DNA from 2 places in the Chitinophaga sp. 30R24 genome. Region 2 is predicted to be linked to the other one. Evidence: riboswitches for the same ligand, from Rfam matches in the RefSeq annotation. Region 2 holds a riboswitch; the other holds the start of a gene.
The links. Region 2 has a riboswitch for S-adenosylmethionine ahead of ACDQ55_RS13220 (trans-sulfuration enzyme family protein). Riboswitches for the same ligand answer to the same signal wherever they lie in the genome.

Region 1 (3,397 bases), on a different contig from region 2:
ATGGCGTTAACTATATCATTAACGCCTATACGACCGGAACCGGTATGCGCTATCCTACTATAGATGCAGCTATCTATGATGTAAACAGTGTTGCTTACAATGAAATGGTGCAACATCTGTTTGGGAAATTGCCCCGTAACGGGCTTTTCTTTCAACCGTCGTTGTCGCTGGCTTTGGGGCTGTTGGAGCTGAACCACCGCGATGAGGCGGCCCGTTATGAGCCGTTGCCGGCTCCCAATGCAGCCCCGTATAAGAAAGTAAAAGGCACCGATTGGGAGAGATACCCTTATTCCACTCTACTGATCCTGGGTTCCAGCCCTGTTAGTACTGAGTCGTTGAGCGAAGTAGGTAAGGGCAGGTGCGATACTGGTGCTGCACTGTATCGTAAAGGTCTGGTCCCTTTTATTATTGTTTCCGGCGGCCATGTGCGGCCGGTAGGTACGCAGTTTTCGGAGGCGGTGGAAATGAAGAAATATCTGGTGAATGTATTGAAAATACCTGCGGCTGCTGTTATGGTAGATCCTTATGCCCGTCATACTACCACCAATGTACGCAATGCTGTGCGCATTGCCTGGAGGAGCGGTATACCGGTTACCAAAAGAATGCTGTGCGTATCGGACCCTATGCACTTGATGTATGTGCTAAGCCCTTTGTTTAAACAGCGGTGTATAGCCGAACTGGGGTATGTGCCTGCGGCAGACATTAAACAAACGCAACCCTCTTTTATTTCATTCTTGCCCGACGCCTGCTCTTTGCAGGCCGATGCGCGTGATCCGCTTGATCCTTGATATACAATATCCGTGGCATTTATCCGTCTATTTAAAAACATACCTACAAATATATGGCAGATGTAACTATCCAGCCCCTATACACTATCCTTGGCGCCGGTGGTGTAATTGCGGAAGAATTAACGAATCAACTGGTGGAGCACCAGCAACGGGTAAGGCTGGTAAGCCGTTCACCTAAATCTGTGGCAGGTATTACAGACCTGGTAGCAGCAGATATTACCGATTACGAACAAACCAGGAACGCCGTAAAAGGCAGCGCCGTGGTATTTCTGACCGCTGGTCTCCAGTATAATATAAAAATCTGGTCGGTTGCATGGCCCAGGATTATGACCAATGTGATCAATGCATGCAAGGAGGCTAATGCCCGGCTTGTTTTTTTTGATAACGTATATGCCTATGGGTTAGTAGACGGGCCTATGAAGGAAGATACGCCTTACCGCCCTTCCAGTAAAAAAGGAGCCATACGCGCTGCTATTGCTACCCAACTGATGGATGAAGTAAAGGCAGGCAATATTACTGCTACGATTGCGCGTGCCGCAGATTTTTACGGACCAGGCGCCGATAAAACCGGCTTCCTCAACCTGCTGATCATCGATAAATTTAAAAAGAACGGTTCCGCTATGTGGTTAGGAAGAGATGATAAAACCCATAGCTATACTTTTACACGCGATGCTGGCAAGGCCCTGTATCTGCTCTCACAGGATGAATCTTCCTGGAACCAGGTGTGGCATTTGCCTACAGCCAATCCCGCACCCGATGGTAAGGGATATATGCAACTGATTGCTGGCCAGATGGGTGTAAAGCCCAGGTATATGAAGCTCAATGCCTTTATGCTGGGACTTGTAGGATTGTTCGACACTACGATCAAAGAGCTGAAAGAAATGCTCTACCAAAGCAACTATCCTTATATTTTCGATGCTACAAAGTTCGAACAGCATTTTAAGGTAAAACCCACTTCCTATGAAGAAGGTATCCGCCTTACACTGGACAAAAAATAGTAGTCTACTAAATTTATAGGAAAATAAATTTGGGAATTATTATTTCTGCTTTATCTTTGCAGTAGTTCTTTAAATAGCTTATCAAGAAAGGAGGAGGGACATGGCCCGACGATACCTTAGCAACCATCCCTGCGCAAGTAGGGAAAGGTGCTGCATCCATCCGGTTTAATAAACCAGGAAAGATAAGTCAGATTTCAGGTTTTAATACATTTATTGTAAATATATGCTAAAACTCATCTGGCTCCCAGGTGAGTTTTTTTATGCTCCCCCCTCTGCTGTGATAGGCTACTAGCGAACGCTGTTTAATCAAATTTTCATCAAACTAAATCAAACAAAAAAGATGAGCACTATCACAGAACTGATTCATGCTATTCCCGTAGATCCGCACACAGGCGCTATTGCTGTTCCTATTTACCAGACCTCCACTTTTGTGCAGGAAGCACCTGGTGTTAACAAAGGTTATGATTATACGCGGTCTAATAACCCCACCCGCGAAATCGCAGAAAAGATTATTGCGAAGTTGGAAGGCGGCGCTGCGGCTTCGGCTTTTTCCAGTGGTCTGGCAGCTATCGATGCGGTGATCAAATTACTGAAATCGGGTGACGAAATTGTGGCGGTAGATGATATCTACGGCGGCGCTTTCCGTTTATTTCATAAAGTATATGAGAAGTTCGGTATTAAAGTGAGCTATGTAGATACGTCTGATACAGCTGCTGTATTTAATGCAATTACACCCGCTACCCGCCTGATATGGCTGGAAACGCCCACCAATCCAACCCTGAAAATATCGGATATTGAAGCGATTGGCCGCATTGCGAAAGCACACAACTGCTTGTTCTGTGTAGACAATACCTTTGCTTCCCCCATCTTACAAAAACCGCTGGAATTGGGAGCAGACCTGGTGGTGCACAGCGCCACCAAATACCTGGGGGGCCATAGCGACTTGATTGCCGGCGTGGTGATTGCTAAAACCATTGAGCTAGGAGAAGAAATTAAGTTCTATCAGAATGCCTGTGGGGCTATTTTGTCGCCGTTCGATAGTTTTCTGCTGATACGGGGTATAGAAACGCTGCCCCTGCGTATTAAACAACATGAGTTCAATGCACAGGCCCTGGCAGAATACCTGGAAAAGCATCCGGCGGTAGCAAAGGTATTTTACCCGGGATTGCCTTCGCATCCGGGTCATGAGTTGGCGAAAAAGCAAAGTAAAGGTTTTGGCGGCATTATTTCGTTTACGCTAAAAGATGATCGTGTGGAAGCGGCTACTGCATTTGTTACTGGCACGCATTATTTTAAACTGGCCGAAAGCCTGGGTGGTATTAAAAGCTTATTATGTCATCCTGCCGGAATGACCCATAAGTCTATTCCTGCCGAAAAGAGGAAGGCTGCCGGTGTGAGCGATAGTTTGATCCGGTTGTCGGTAGGATTGGAGGAAACAGCTGATCTGCTAGCAGACCTGGAACAGGCTTTTACGAAACTGCCGGCGCCTGCCGCCGCAGGAAGCGTGTTGTAAGCATAGCGGCCACGTTATCTCCCGTTGCGTTGAGAATGGTAGCCAGCGGGTCTACCAGCGTACCAATGATCATCAGCGGCGGGAGGGCCTCTACCGGG
Region 2 (3,397 bases):
GTTTTCACCCACCGACATCGTAGCCAGCGCACTGGGTTCCTGCATGCTCACCATTATGGGCATCAAGGCCAGAGATAACCAGTGGCCTATAGAGGGCACTAAAGTGAGCATCCAAAAAATTATGGGTACAGACCCCCGCCGTATTACCGGCGTAAAAGTAATTTTCGATTTCCCCGCCGGCCATAACCTGGGCGAAAAAGAAAGAACTATTCTGGAAAGGGCGGCGCTTACCTGTCCGGTAGCACATAGCCTGCACCCAGACATAGCACAGGATGTAACATTTAACTGGTAGTACAGCGAGCGGCTGGCTACCAGCAGTTAGCTGCTATTTAGCGGCTATCACCTATAAACTAGTAGCTAATAGCTTAGTGCCAATTGCACAATACAGGCATCTCTTCTCATCACAGTAGTGTTGTTTTAATTGCAACAATGCCTGTGATTCCATTGCATTTTCCTGCTCCACGCCCAATTGCGTCCAGCTATTGGTGATCCGGTTCTTTTCCGGAGGCAGTTGCTGCAGGAAGTGCAGCGCTTTTTCCTGGTAATATTTAAGATTTTTCTGCTGGCCATACAAAAATAGTAACGGCAATACCGTGTTGATCAGGATACTGTGCACCGCCTGTTTGCCCGGACGCTGGGTAGCTGCTACCTCTTGCCCAAAACGGTAATGGGTATGCCAATATACCGATGGTTGCACGAAAAATAATCGCTCCAGCTCTGCTATACTGCCTGCTTCCAGTAAGCGGGAAAACAAATGGGCTGTGTTTGCCTGCAAAGCGGCAAATACGGCAATCCGGATGGTAGGAAAAGCGGCAGGGCGCATACGCAGCCAATTCCAGTAATGTGGCGGCAGGGGGCTAAGCCGGTACTTATGCCGCAGGTAAGCAAATATTTCCTGGAGTTGCAGCGCATAAGCATCGGCAGGTAATCCGTTAAGCATACCTGCCTGCCCAAATAACAGCGCCTCCAATTGTAAGGGTTGCTGACGGTGGCGCAGCAACAAAGTATAGGAAAGCGATTGCGCCAGTTGTAAAAATGGCAGCGCATTTACCGGTGTGCCTAAGCTTTGGGCCACGGCCCAATAACATACTTCTTCCCAATTATACTGGTTACCTTGCAACCAGGCGCGGAAACCACCAATCTTGCGTTCCCAGCGTTCTGCCAGCAACCGTTCTTTCCAGCTAAGCCAGGTAAGCGACGGCACCCGGGCAGCATGCGCCTCACAGGCTACAAAGGGCGCATGCTGCCGTAATTGCTCGTACCGTTGCAATAACAATTTAGGAATATGGTGCTGCAGTTCCAGACAGGGCGCCCCATTAATACGGGCGGCGGGCATATCCTGTACAAATACTACGTGCAGGATAATACGATCGTACTGCCGGTTGTGTTGGTGCCCATGCCGGTACCAATCGGATGTTTTCAGATGCAATTCCACCTGCCCTATCCACAAAGTACCGCCTATCCTGATCCGGGCAGCCGTAAAATCCGGGCCGCTACAATAATTCTGTACACCGGGATATAAGATCTGTACAGATTCTCCTGAAGTAGTAAAAAGATGATCCTGCTGAAATAAACGGCAGGCCCAAATATGCTGGAATAGCTCTTCTGAGAGCAACGGGTTAACAAACATAAAGGCATGGTTGGGTATTGAAATAATATCTATCAAATATAATAAAACCCCTGCTGAAAAAAATAAAATACAACTTCAATTTGGAAATCTGATAAAAGTGATATTAACTTTGCGCCAGTTCTTACACATCACTTATCCAGAAAGGCGGAGGGACTTGGCCCTGCGATGCCTTAGCAACCTTTCCTGATTCATGATCAGGAAAAAGGTGCTAATTCCTGCCCCGGTGCAAATCGGGGAAAGATAAGTTGGCAGAGATTATTCTTCACTGATATATATATCTTTCTAAAAGAGCTCTTCCAACAATCGGAAGAGCTTTTTTTATGCCCCTTCCCCACCTCCTTTTATGGATTTGAGTTGTTTAAGTTGATCTTTAATGATAAAGTTGTAGCAGAAATTTGCGCGCATTGCATATCATTAAAAATAATTTATAACATGAAAACAGCCACACAACTGATTCATAGCATCCCGGTAGACGAACTGACAGGCGCCATTTCTGTGCCTATCTATCAAACCTCCACCTTTGTGCAGGAATCACCTGGTATTAATAAAGGCTTTGAGTTTTCGAGGGCCAACAACCCTACCAGGAAAGTACTGGAAGACCTGATCTGCAGCCTGGAAGAAGGGTTTGCCGGTTTTGCCTTCGCCAGTGGTATGTCTGCTATAGATGCAGTATTGAAGCTGTTAAAAACCGGCGATGAGATTATGGCCGTGGAAGATACCTATGGTGGCATCTTCCAGATCTTTAACCACATGTTTGAACGTTTTGGCATCAAGGTAAATTTTGTGGATACCAGCAATCTTGATAAAGTATTGGCGGCCATTACGCCCAATACCCGCGTGATCTGGCTGGAATCTCCCACCAATCCTACCTTACGCGTATCGGATATTAAGTCGATCAGCAAAATTGCCAAACAACATAATATCCTGCTGGTGGCAGACAACACTTTGTGCACGCCATTGATGCAGCAACCACTTACCCTGGGCGCCGACATCGTTATCCACAGCGCCTCCAAATACCTCTCCGGCCATTGCGACGTGATAGCCGGTTTGGTAGTGGTGAACTCTAAAACATTGGCCGACCAAATACGGTATAACCAAAACATCTCCGGTAGTATCCTCAGTCCGTTTGAGGCCTGGCTCACGATCCGGGGCATAGAAACACTTTGCCTGCGGCTGGAAAAACAATGCAGCAATGCCAGCGCCATCGCTAACTGGCTGGCTGCCCACCCCGCCATCGACAAAGTATATTATCCCGGCCTGGCAACCCATAAAAATCATCACATCGCCCGTAAACAACAGAAAAATTACGGCGCGCTGGTCAGCTTTTCCCTGAAAAGCGACAATATCAAAAACGCGATCCGCATCGTTAATGCCACCAAACTATTTAAACTGGCAGAAAGCTTTGGCGGCGTTAAAAGCATGTTAGCCCATCCGGCTACCATGACACATCGCAATATCCCGGAAGAATTCCGGCGCAAAACAGGTTTGCAGGACTCCTGCATACGTTTATCCATCGGCATTGAAGATGTCGAAGACCTGATCAACGACCTGAAACAAGCGCTAGACAAGCTGAATCTTCCGGCTGGCAAGCAAATCACTGTTTTACAATAGGCTTTTGCCCGGAAGGCTGACAGCCAACGGTTAAAAGCTCAAAAAAGAAGTATGGAAAATAAGATCATCAATTTAGGCATTTTCGGATTTGGCGTCGTAGGTCAGGGACTCTATGAAGTTTTGAACAGAACCAAAGGTATTAATGCACGCATCAAA

Region 1: linked by a shared signal. The riboswitch ahead of ACDQ55_RS19215 (trans-sulfuration enzyme family protein) and the one ahead of ACDQ55_RS13220 (trans-sulfuration enzyme family protein) in region 2 are both predicted to bind S-adenosylmethionine.

The regions. Positions count from the first base shown of each region.
Region 1 is NZ_JBJGXX010000013.1:75,485-78,881, forward strand. It holds gene ACDQ55_RS19205 (YdcF family protein) at 1-788, shown strand, start outside; gene ACDQ55_RS19210 (NAD-dependent epimerase/dehydratase family protein) at 842-1,786, shown strand; SAM riboswitch class I at 1,862-1,975, shown strand; gene ACDQ55_RS19215 (trans-sulfuration enzyme family protein) at 2,127-3,299, shown strand; gene ACDQ55_RS19220 (dicarboxylate/amino acid:cation symporter) at 3,256-3,397, opposite strand, start outside.
Region 2 is NZ_JBJGXX010000004.1:287,152-290,548, reverse strand. It holds gene ACDQ55_RS13230 (OsmC family protein) at 1-292, shown strand, start outside; gene ACDQ55_RS13225 (DUF2851 family protein) at 344-1,630, opposite strand; SAM riboswitch class I at 1,760-1,877, shown strand; gene ACDQ55_RS13220 (trans-sulfuration enzyme family protein) at 2,063-3,241, shown strand; gene ACDQ55_RS13215 (homoserine dehydrogenase) at 3,293-3,397, shown strand, end outside.